DNA from 3 places in the Clostridium sp. 'White wine YQ' genome. Region 1 is predicted to be linked to each of the others. Evidence: predicted binding sites of a transcription regulator. Region 1 holds the regulator's gene; each other region holds the start of a gene.
What was found. Region 1 encodes Rex, which represses fermentation and respiration genes when NADH is low (regulators of the CRP and FNR family bind a similar motif). Its sites were predicted from a motif close to ATTGTTAANNNNTTAACAAT; they were not measured.

Region 1 (4,283 bases):
GTTATTATGACAGATGAGCCATCTAAAATAGCTAAGGCAATAAGTATTTCTAAAACAACATCATTAATAGTTAAACAAAATATTATTTTCGCATTAGGGATTAAAGCGTTAGTTTTAATATTAGCAGTAATAGGATTAGGTACAATGTGGGAAGGCGTTTTTGCAGATGTTGGAGTTGCTCTTTTAGCTGTACTGAATTCTATGAGGATATTAAGAAAAAATAAAGTTTCATAATACGATATATATTGACAAAAATCGATATTTTAAATATAATCTATTTCGATAGTAAACTTTCAGGCAAAAGGGAATAGCTACAGGCATAAGCCTGGTACAAAATTTTCAATAAGTTTTGTATTATAAGGACTTATATATGGCTGAATTTCAGTATATATAAGTCCTATTTTTTTATACATTAATATTAAAAAAGAAACTCAAAAAATATGAGTTTCTCTTGTATTTATAGTTATTTAATTTAATTTGTAGCAGCTGGTGGAGTATATACTCTTTTGGCAAGTTCATCATCTAATAGATATAGGGCAGCGGGATTATCTTTAGCTCTTTTTAGTTTTTTCAAAATGGTATCAAAAGTATTTTCTTCCTCAACTTGTTCATCAATAAACCATTTTAATAAACTTAAAGTAGCATGTTCTCTTTCTTCTGTAGCTATATCTGCAAGGTTATATATCTTCTTTGTTACTATTTGTTCATGTTCAAAAGCAGTTTCAAAGACATGAGCTACGCTTTCAAAGGTTATAGTTGGTTGATCGATTTTTTCTAATATTATTTCACCATTTTTTTGTTGTATGTAATCAAAAAATTTCATGGCATGAAAAAGTTCTTCTTGAGCTTGAACTCTAAAGAAGTTTGAGAAACCTGGTAAATCGATGGATTCACAATAGGCAGCCATAGAAAGATATGAATAAGATGAGTAAAATTCATAATTAACTTGATGATTTAATGCATCTAATAGTTTAGTACTAAACATAATTACACCTCCAAATATCTTTTTACATATTATACCTCTTTATAATAGGTATATCAACAAAATATATGGCGAAAAAACTTATAAATAGTAGTAAATTAAGTTCATTAAATATTTTATTCTTAATAAGAAGTGTTATATAATAATATCGTGGCAAAATTTATTGCCAATAAAACCCATTATGCATCTAATTTAATGGGTTTTATATTCCTATTAGCATATAGATAAAAAGTGAATTTTATGTTAAAATATTTAAGTTAGGTTGTTTTTATAATTTACATATTTTAAGCTATACTACTTCCATACATAAATTTAATTAAAAGCTTAGTTATTCTAAGTTTTTACACAGTAAAATATAAATTTAATTATGAAGATTGGTATATCAAATTTGTATTTAACTTTCAATATAGAGTTTAATGAAAGAGGTGCAGACATGGAGAAAAAGAAAAATATATCAATGGCAGTTATAAAAAGACTTCCTAAATACCATAGATATTTAGGAGAACTTTTAAAGAATGATGTAGATAGAATAAGTTCAAAAGAACTAAGTGAGAAAATAGGATTTACTGCTTCACAAATAAGACAGGATTTAAACTGCTTTGGAGACTTTGGACAACAAGGCTATGGCTACAATGTAAGAGAACTTCATTCTCAAATAAGTTCTATATTAGGATTAAATAAAAAATATAATACTATAATAGTTGGTGCTGGTAATATTGGTCAGGCAATAGCTAATTATAGATTTGATAAAGCTGGATTTAATCTAGTTGGGATTTTTGATGCTAATCCTAAACTTATTGGGATAAGAATAAGGGATATTGAGATTCAAGATATTGATGACTTACAAAGTTTCTTGAAAAATAACCACGTTGACATAGGAGTTATTTGTGTTCCGAAATTAAATGCTCAAAAGGTTTGCGATGAATTAGTTCAAGGTGGAGTAAAAGGGATTTGGAACTTTGCTCCAGTGGATTTAAATGTACCTGAAGGCATGACGGTAGAAAATGTTCATTTAAGTGAAAGTGTTATGACCCTAGTTTATTTATTAAACCAAAAGGAAGAGTAGAATATTAGAATAACTCTAATACATAGGGACGTTTTGTTTGTTAGCGCAAACAAAACGTCCCTATGTTTTTATTATTTATAAATAAATCCCTAAATTTGAACCCTATTTCATTAAAATGGATACTCATACGTAAATGGTAAAATATGTATAATTATTATGTAGATATCATCAAAATACATGAGAAAGGGGAATGTTTATGAGATATTTAAAAATAAGAAAAATGTTATCAGTTATTGTAGCAGCATTCTTATTACTTGGATTATTTCCATCTTCAATAGTCAAAGTAAAGGCTATAAATGAAAAAATATGGTTTCAAAATTTCGAGGGTAAGGATGCAGATAAATCTTTTATAACTTCAAATAATGTATTAGCGTCCATAACAGATGCAGATAAGTACGACGGACAAAAAAGTCTTAAGTATCAAGTGAAATATAGCGGAGATCCAAGTGTTTCGAGTGGAAGTATAGTTCTTAATAGTATGGATGGACCTATTAATACAACGGGTATGGAATATTTAATTATGTATATTAAAGATACTCAAGGATCAAATACGCTTAAAGCTTCATTAACTGATTCAAAAGGTTTTGAATCAGAATTTAATTGGAGATCAGTAAGTACAGTTAAAAATCAGTGGATAAAATATTATATACCTATGAGTGATTTTTCAGGTATAGACAAGACTTCAATTACACAAATACGTATTGGAGAGTGGAATGCAGGAACTTATTATATCGATGGAGTTTTCTTTGATGTAAGCTTAAATGGAGATTTACCATCATTAGTTCCAGAGGTACCAACTGCTAATCCTGTTTCTGGAAAGTATAATTCTGAAAGAAAAGTTGAGCTAAGCACAGTTAGTAAAAATGCAGATATATATTACAGTATTGATGGAACAGAACCTAATATGGATTCGTCACTTTATGTTAGTCCAATTACAGTGAATAAAGACACAACAATTAAAGCATTTGCCATAAAGCAGGGAAATAAAAGTGCAACTGAAACATTTAAGTATACAATTGACAGTGCAGTTCCAGAGAATGTCGTAGCCTCACCCGAAGTAAATAAATATAGTAATCCAATAGATATAACACTTTCAAGTAGTACTAGTAGTTCCGAAATATTCTACACTATAGATGGAAGTGAACCTACTCAGCATTCAACTAAATATGAAAAACCAATTCATATTGATAAAACTACTACTATTAAAGCTTTAGCAGTTAAAAACGGAGTAGAAGGAAATGTAGTGACATTCAAGTATCAGTTCCCTGAGGTTCCAACGACACCAAGTCCAGATGTAGCCCCTGGGAAATATTTATCAAATCAAAGAGTAAGGCTATTATCTGATAGTGATGCTAACATTTACTATACGTTGGATGGAACAACGCCCACAAGTGCATCCACTAAATATACACAAAATATATTAATTGATAAACATACGACAATTAAAGCCCTAGCTGAAAGGGATGGATTATATAGTAATGTCGTAACTCTAGAATATTCAATTGTACCTTATTCACCAACTGCAGATAAAGTGCCAGGAACTTATGATGATTCTGCTGTAGTTGAATTAAGATGCGCTACTGATAAGGTCATAATATATTATACTTTAGATGGAAGTACACCAAGCATAAATTCTACACGTTATACTAATCCTTTGCTAATAACTAAAAATCAAACAATTAAAGCAGTAGCATATGATGCTGTAAAAGATGGAATTAGTGATGTAGGCGAATTTAACTATGTTATAAATAAAACAGGTAAATTAGTAAATCCAACTTCCTTACCTGCATCAGGAGTTTATTCAAGAACTCAGAAAGTAGAATTAAATACAACAACAGAAGGAGCCGAAATTTATTATACCCTTGATGGAAGTGTACCAACTACAAGTTCTAATAAATATACTTCTCCAATTACAGTTTCTAAAAATACTGTGATTAAATCAATCTCAGTAAAAGATAATAGAAAAAGTGATGTTACAATAAGTGATTATACCATTGATAAGACACCAACTCCGTTTTTAAAGGCAGATGGAAAGGTATTGCGTAAGGATTATGGATCAGGAGATGCAGTTACTTTACATGGCACAAATGCAGGTTCATGGCTAGTAATGGAAGGGTGGATGAGCCCTACTAATTCACCTGATCAAAAAACAACCATTGAAACCTTAACAAATCGTTTTGGGGAAGAGAAGGCATGGGAACTAATTAATCTATATCAAGATAATTGGTGGAAAGA
Region 2 (4,283 bases), on a different contig from region 1:
AAGTTGTTGATACTAAGAAGAAATCAGACTTCGTTAAGAATATAGTTATTCCAATGAACAGATTAGAAGGAGATTCACTTCCAGTTTCAACATTTGTAGGAATGGAAGATGGTACATTCGAACAAGGTACTGCAGCTTTCGAAAAGAGAGGAATTGCTGTAAATGTTCCTGAATGGCAAGCAGATAAATGTATTCAATGTAACCAATGTTCATTTGTATGTCCTCATGCTGTAATAAGACCATTCTTATTAACAGATGCTGAAAAAGCAGCAGCACCAGAAGGATTAAAATTAGTTCCTGCTAAGGCATTAAAGACAGAGGAACCACTAAGCTACACTATGGCAGTAAGTCCATTAGATTGTTCAGGTTGTGGAAACTGTGCTCAAGTATGTCCAGCTCCAGGAAAAGCATTAATCATGAAACCACAAGAATCACAACACGTTGAGATTCCAAACTGGGATTATGTAACTGAAAAGGTAGCTCCAAAAGCTAACCCAATGAATAAATTAACATTAAAAGGTAGCCAATTTGAACAACCATTACTTGAGTTCTCAGGTGCTTGTGCAGGTTGTGGAGAAACTCCATATGCTAAGCTTATAACTCAATTATTTGGTGATAGAATGATGATATCTAATGCTACTGGATGTTCTTCAATTTGGGGAGGATCTGCTCCTTCAACTCCATATACTGTAAACCACAATGGACATGGTCCAGCATGGGCAAATTCATTATTCGAAGATAATGCTGAATATGGATTAGGTATGTTCTTAGGAGTTAAAGCTATAAGAGATAGAATAGCTGAAAAAGCTCAAGCTGCTATAGCTGCAGGAGACTCAGCAAAAGCTGAATTACAAGATTGGTTAGATAATATGAACGAAGGTGCTGGAACAAGAGATAGAGCTGAAAGATTAACTGCTGCTCTAGAAAAATCTGGTACTGAAATTGCTAAAGAAATATTATCAGAAAAAGACTACTTCGTTAAGAGATCTCAATGGATCTTCGGAGGAGACGGATGGGCATACGATATCGGATACGGTGGAGTTGACCACGTACTTGCTTCAGGAGAAGATGTAAATATATTCGTATTTGATACTGAAGTTTACTCAAATACAGGTGGACAATCTTCAAAATCTACACCAACTGCTGCAATAGCTAAATTTGCTGCAAGTGGTAAGAAGACTAAGAAGAAAGACCTTGGAATGATGGCTATGACATATGGTTATGTATATGTAGCTCAAGTTAATATGGGAGCAGATAAGAACCAAGTTCTTAAAGCTATTGCAGAAGCAGAAGCTTATAAGGGACCATCATTAATCATAGGTTATGCACCATGTATCAATCATGGATTAAAAATAGGAATGGGTAACAGCCAAGAAGAAGCTAAGAGAGCAACTGCTTGTGGATACTGGTCAATGTACAGATACAATCCATTAGTAAAAGAACAAGGAAAGAACCCATTCACATTAGATTCTAAAGAACCAACAGCTGACTTTAAAGAATTCTTAATGGGAGAAGTTAGATACTCTTCACTTGCTAAGGCATTCCCAGAAGCTGCAGATGCATTATTTGAAAAGACATACAAAGATGCAATGGAAAGATTAGAAGGTTACAAGAAATTAGCTAACCAATAATTATATGTAAATTAAAAGAGATGGATTTATTCCATCTCTTTTTTGTTAATTAAATTACAAAAAATAAGCTGATAAAGGTAAAAATTAGGTTATAATCACCAAAAATTCAGTAGTATTAATTAAGTTATTGTTAGCCAAACTACAATATAATAACAAAAAATCAAAAAGTAAATATTTACATATGCTAAACTAAAATTAAAATGAGTAAATTTTATCTTTTTTACATTTTCATAACTTTAATATAGAAATATTAACTTTCTTAATATAAACTTAACATTGGAGTGTTATTATTTATTAGTATGTGATAATTAAAAGGAAGGATTGGTATTATGTTTAACTTTTCACCTAAAAACGATAAGTTCTTTGATTTATTTATCGACTTTTCAGAATTAATTCAGGAGGCATCAAAGGAACTAGTAGGTTTCGCAAAAGACACAAATACTTTAGAAGAAAGAAGTTTGAAACTAAAAGATATTGAACACAAAGGTGATGATCTTGCGCATAGAATATTTGAAGAATTAAATAACAATTTCATTACACCTTTAGATAGAGAAGATATCTTAGTGATTACAAATAGGCTAGACGACGTAATTGATAATATTGAAGATTTAGCTGGAAGATATCTAATGTATAATATCAAAACTAGTAGAGAAAAAAGTTATAAAATGATTGAATTAATTGATAAAAGTGCAGTAAAATTACAAGAATTATTTGTAGCGCTTAAAGATTTTAAAAAGAATAATAATACTAAACAATCAATTGTGGAAATTAATCTTCTAGAAACAGAAGGAGATTTCGCTTATAGAGAAGCTATGAGAGAATTATTTACTACAGATGTAAAAGAAATAGAAATAATAGTATGGAAAGATCTTTATGAAAAATTAGAGAAAACTTTAGATTCTTGCGAGACTTTAGCTAACTTAGTTGAAGGAGTTGTAATGAAACATGTTTAATTCAGCATTAGTAATTACGAGTATTATAGTTATCCTTGCATTAGCTTTTGATTTTATAAATGGGTTTCATGATACAGCTAATGCTATCGCAAGTTCAGTTACTACAAGAGCATTATCTCCTCAAAAAGCTATACTTATGTCAGCATGCTTAAATTTTACGGGTGCTTTAATAAGTACAAAGGTAGCTACTACAATTGGAGGAGGAATAGTTTTCTCAGGAGGAGCACCAGAAAAAGTAGTACTAGCAGCTGTAATTGCAGCTATACTATGGAATTTGATAACTTGGTATTTCGGAATTCCAAGTAGTTCATCCCATGCATTAATTGGAGGCCTTATCGGAGCAGCAATAGCATTCTCAGGAACAGTACATATAATAAATTGGCCTACATTTCTTAAGAAAGTTGTTTTATGGCTTTTCTTATCACCAGTAATCGGATTTATAGTCGGATTTATAATAATGACATTAATTAATTGGATATTTAGAAGAGCAAAGCCAATGAAAGCAACAAAAGGATTTTTAAAAGCACAAGTATTCTCTGCAGCTTTTTTAGCATTTAATCATGGAAGTAATGATGCTCAAAAGTCTATGGGTATAATTTCTCTAGCTTTAGTTAGTGGAGGATATATAGAAACATTCCATGTACCTTTATGGGTAAAAATTGCATGTGCCGCAGCTATGGCATTAGGAACATCTATAGGTGGTTGGAAGATTATAAAGACTATGGGAAGTGGTATGGCAAAGTTAACTCCAGCTTCTGGTTTTGCAGCTGACTTATCAAGTTCTGCAGTTATATTTACAGCTACTATGTTAGATGCGCCAGTTAGTACAACACATATAGTTTCTACAGCAATAATGGGAGTGTCAGCATCTAAAAGATTATCAGCAGTAAGATGGGGAGTTGCCAAAAATATAGTATCAACTTGGGTATTAACAATACCATGTTGTGCAATCGTTGGAGGAATCATTTCCATAATAGTAACTAGGTTAATATAAAAAATAAAAACTCGGGTAACCGAGTTTTTTCTTTAATGATCTAAGAATTTTTCGAGTTTATTCATGTAACTTAATTTACTAACTTCAGATTTAGTAATTGTAACTTTAAAATTTGAATTTATATTTAGAAGTTGTTCTATAATAGAAAAAGCAGCTTCACCACCATTTCCACCTTGAGTGCAAAATAAGCTAATAGATTTAATGTCTTTTTTATAAAGATTAATAAAGGTTCTAATAGCAGGCGGTATCTTGGAAGCCCAGACAGGGAATCCTATTATAATATGCTTATAATCTTTTGGCTCTTTAGTAATTGGAGCAATCTTGGTTTCTTTCTCTTGCCTTGCCTCATATCCACTAATAATGAATTTAGTAAATCCTTTTCTTTTTTTCCAATCGATTATTTCCTCAACAGGACAATTTAATAGTTCTCCTAAATCTTTGGCTACGGTTTTAGTATTTTTTGTTCTTGAATAATAATAAATAATACTACTGTCACTTTCCATTGTAATCCCCCTAAACGTTTAACTAAAAATATTATACCAAAAAAATAATGACTAAAAAAGGATTTTGTGTTAATATAATTTATATGTAAAATATTTTGATTATCAAACTTTTTTATACGAAAATAATTGGAGGATTTTTATAATGAAAATTGAACCAAAATTTAGGGGATTTATATGTACTGCAGCCCATCCTTTAGGCTGT
Region 3 (4,283 bases), on a different contig from region 1:
GTGAGCGTATAAAGCACCAGGTGTTATATTTAATGAGCTAGTAATATCCCTGACAGAAGTGCCATCAAAGCCATGTTCACAGAAAAGTACTTTTGCGACTTGTAGTATTTTATCCAAGGTTGTAACCACCCTTCTAAACGAATGTTCATTAACACAATGTTAACATAAATTTTAACAAGATTCAATTTATTTCGACAAAAAATAACTATTTTTACTAGGGCTCAAAATTGGGTTTGTGGAATTATTTTAATTAAAAATAAAAAAATGGAAATATGGCTAATAAGACTTATATAAAATTAAAGAATATAATAATTTACTATTTATAATAAAGACGGTTGATGATAAAATTACTTAGGTATATGAAAAGCTTACTAACATTGAATTGGAGTTTATATTATGAATAATAACAATATGGAAATGATGAAGAAATTAATAGAAGAAAAAAAGAAAAAAGGTTTAGAGAAAAATAGTGCTAATAGGGCTCATAAATCAATAGGTCAAAAGAGAAATGGTAGAAGTAATAAAAATGGTGGCGGACTTTTTGATAAGTAGAATAAGAGAATACTGCCTAAATAAGAAATTTAAATAATTTCTTATTGACAAAATAGACAGACTGGTCTAATATTTAATTAGATAAAAATTTAACAAGGAGGGGAAGGCATGGCTAAAAATACAAAAGGGGAACAATCTAAGAATAAATTAATTGAATGTGCTGCTGAGCTATTTATGAAAAATGGATATAATGCAACAGGGATTAATGATATCTTAGCCCTAGCTGAATTACCTAAGGGATCATTTTACTTTCACTTTTCTAGCAAAAAGAACTTGGCAATAGAAGTTTCTTATTATTTTGATAGAAAAATAAATGAATGGATTATAGCAACTTCTAAAGGAAAGAAGTGGGATGAATTTATAACAGAACTAATACAACAAATGATAAGTGGTGCGGAACAAAATAAGCATTATGGATGTCCTTTTGCAGTATTAGGGTTAGAGATAGCATTTTCAGAACCAGATATCTCAGAATATTATAATAAGTCAATAAAAAAGTTAATTAGTGCTTTTAAAGATATATTTGAATTTTCTGGTATTGAGTCAGATGCCTCCGAAGAAATTGCTCATAAAGTTTTCGCAATTTATGAAGGATATTTAGTTTATTACAGAATAAGCAAAGATGTAGATGTTTTAAAAAGAATGCTAAAAGATTTAATTAATGTATACATAAATTATAAAGAGGTGAAGGTATGAAGGAAGCAATAAGAAATTATATTAAAAGTCTAGGAGTCGATGATGTAGGTTTTGCAGCAGTCGCCGATTATGTAAGTCCCAACACGCCAAAGATAGAATCTTTTTTCCCTAAAGCAAAGTCCATGATAGTAATGGCTTATAGAGAATTATCCACTTGCGAAAGCTTGGATCCGCAACTAGCAATGAATGGGAGACTAGATAAAAAGGATGTAATGAGAGCTGATGCATATAAAATATGTCATTATTTAGAGGATGAGTTCAATGCAAAGCTTGTATCTATCCCAGAATCCTTTCCTAGGGGAGGGACCTCAGCAGTGTCTCTTAGACATGCAGCAGTAGCAGCTGGACTAGGAAACTTCGGAAGGCATAACCTTGTGATTCATCCAGAGTTTGGCACTAGAGTTACATTTACAGCAATAGTTACAAATTTAGAATTAGAATCAGATGAAAAAATAGAAGAAAACTTTTGCAATAATTGTGGAATATGTGTAAAGAATTGCCCAGCTAAAGCCTTAGATGAAGAAGGAAAAACTGATATTTTTAAATGTATGAAGTCATCTCAACCATTTTCATTTATAGCTTATCTATCTTTTTTAGATAAATATATAGAAGCTGATAAAGAGAAGAGACAAGCTATGGCTATGGAATTTTTCCCTTATTATCAAGCGAATGCCTTTATAACACAATATTATTGTTTTAATTGTCTTAAACTTTGCCCAGCGCGTAGAAGAAGTAAGTAGTTTAAATTAAAGAATTTAAACTAAATTTTTAAATAAAAAATAAACAAACCGGTCTATTAATAATTGTTAAAAAAATAACTAAGAATAATATTATTTTAGGAGGAATTTGAAATGAAGGATGTAGTAATAGTAAGCGCAGTAAGAACTGCAATAGGAGCTTATGGTAAAACTTTAAAAGATGTACCTGCAGTAGATTTAGGAGCCATAGTAATAAAAGAAGCTGTGAAAAGAGCAGGAATTAATCCTAAAGATGTTAATGAAGTGATTTTTGGGAATGTTCTTCAAGCAGGACTAGGACAAAATCCAGCTAGACAAGCAGCCATAAAAGGTGGATTACCAGTAGAAGTACCAGCATTAACAATTAATAAAGTTTGTGGTTCAGGCTTAAGAAGTATAAGTTTAGCAGCTCAGATTATTAAGTCAGGAGATGCTGATATAATTATTGCTGGTGGAATGGAGAATATGTCAAGAGCGCCATATTTAGCTGAGAATGCTAGATGGGGCTATAGAATGGGACACTCAGAGTTAGTTGATGAAATGATAAGAGATGGGTTATGGGATGCCTTCAATGATTATCATATGGGGGTAACTGCTGAAAATGTAGCAGAAAGATGGAATGTTTCAAGAAAGGAGCAAGATGAGTTCTCTCTTTTATCTCAACAAAAAGCAGAAAAAGCCATAAAAGAAGGACGTTTCAAAGACGAAATAGTTCCAGTAGTTATCAAGACAAAAAAGGGAGAAATTGTTTTTGATACTGATGAATTCCCAAGGTTCGGAAATAGCATGGAAGCACTGAATAAATTAAAACCAATATTTAAAGTAGATGGAAGTGTTACTGCAGGAAATGCATCAGGAATAAATGATGGAGCAGCAGCATTAGTAATAATGAGTGCTGAAAAGGCAAAGGAACTAAAGTTAAAGCCTCTTGCTAAAATAAGTGGATATGATTCAGCAGGTTTAGATCCTTCTATAATGGGATATGGAGCATTTCATGCTACAAAAGGTGTACTAGATAAGTTGAATTTAAAGTCTGAGGACTTAGATTTAGTTGAAGCAAATGAAGCATATGCATCACAAAGTATAGCAATAGCTAAAGATTTGAATTTAGATTTGAGCAGGGTAAATGTTAACGGAGGAGCTATTGCTCTTGGTCATCCAATAGGTGCTTCAGGTGCTAGAATAGTGGTTACATTACTGCATGAAATGCAAAAAAGAGATGCAAAAAGAGGGCTAGCTACCTTATGTATAGGCGGAGGACAAGGAACTGCATTGGTGGTTGAAAGAGATTAATTTAGTTATATTATAAGTGTATCCGATAAATTTAATTAGAATATAAATAAGGGGCTGTTGCATTATGCAATAGCCCCTTATTTGGGAGAAAATTAAGCTGCTTTTTTTCTTGTTGCTATGTCAACTCTTACAGCTATAAGAAGTATTAAGCCTTTAATTATATATTGATAAGTTAAATCTACATTCATTAAACTCATTCCATTATTTAAGGTTGCCATAACGAGAGCACCAATCATTGCTCCCATAACAGAACCTTCACCACCCATGGCACTAGCACCACCGATATAGCAAGCAGCAATGGCATCTAGTTCGAATAAGTTACCTGCAGATGCAGTAGCTGAGTCAAGTCTACCAGTAAATACGATACCAGCAACTGCTGATAAGAATCCCATTATTACAAATATAAGCATTGTTACTTTTTGGATGTTGATACCAGAAAGTTTAGATGCTTCTTTATTTCCACCTATAGCGTATACATAACGACCAAGAGTAGTTTTGGTAGTTATGAAGGAGAATAGAAGTACAAGTCCAAGAACTAATACAATACTATAAGGAATACCTCTATAACTAATCATAATTAAGAATAGTAAGGCTATCATAGCTGATACTGCTGTTAGCTTTGCTATTTCTAGTGGAAGAGGAAGAACTTTAAAGTTATATTTAGTTACTCTTATCTTTCTCTTTCTAATTTCAAGGAATAAGTATGCAACTATGATTAATATTCCAAGAGCTATAGTAGTATCATTTAGATTATCTGAAATCTTAGGTAGATATCCTTGTCCGATTGCCTTAAAAGCAGGTTTGGTTGGCGCAATAGTTTGACCTTTAGTTACAGCCATAACACCACCTCTGAAGATCATCATACCACCAAGAGTAACGATAAAAGCAGGAACACCTTGGTATGATACCCAGAAACCTTGCCAAACACCAACAGCAATACCAACTAAGATAGTAACTACTATAGTTGGGGCTGTTTCCCATCCATATTTAACTTGTAATAGTGCA

Region 2: PTZ02_RS01215 (DUF47 domain-containing protein) is a predicted target of Rex. The motif match lies at 1,673-1,692, and genes of this name have one in related genera.
Region 3: PTZ02_RS15575 (acetyl-CoA C-acetyltransferase) is a predicted target of Rex. The motif match lies at 2,051-2,070, and genes of this name have one in related genera.

Annotation. Positions count from the first base shown of each region.
Region 1 is NZ_JAQYUU010000007.1:62,930-67,212, reverse strand. It holds gene PTZ02_RS16140 (heavy metal translocating P-type ATPase) at 1-234, shown strand, start outside; gene PTZ02_RS16135 (ferritin) at 473-985, opposite strand; gene PTZ02_RS16130 (redox-sensing transcriptional repressor Rex) at 1,416-2,048, shown strand; gene PTZ02_RS16125 (chitobiase/beta-hexosaminidase C-terminal domain-containing protein) at 2,245-4,283, shown strand, end outside.
Region 2 is NZ_JAQYUU010000001.1:252,277-256,559, forward strand. It holds gene nifJ (pyruvate:ferredoxin (flavodoxin) oxidoreductase) at 1-1,631, shown strand, start outside; gene PTZ02_RS01215 (DUF47 domain-containing protein) at 1,961-2,584, shown strand; gene PTZ02_RS01220 (inorganic phosphate transporter) at 2,577-3,578, shown strand; gene PTZ02_RS01225 (flavodoxin family protein) at 3,611-4,081, opposite strand; gene fabV (enoyl-ACP reductase FabV) at 4,224-4,283, shown strand, end outside.
Region 3 is NZ_JAQYUU010000005.1:295,577-299,859, reverse strand. It holds gene PTZ02_RS15595 (TetR/AcrR family transcriptional regulator) at 1-117, opposite strand, end outside; gene PTZ02_RS15590 (hypothetical protein) at 397-552, shown strand; gene PTZ02_RS15585 (TetR/AcrR family transcriptional regulator) at 661-1,248, shown strand; gene PTZ02_RS15580 (4Fe-4S binding protein) at 1,245-1,988, shown strand; gene PTZ02_RS15575 (acetyl-CoA C-acetyltransferase) at 2,100-3,278, shown strand; gene mmsB (multiple monosaccharide ABC transporter permease) at 3,371-4,283, opposite strand, start outside.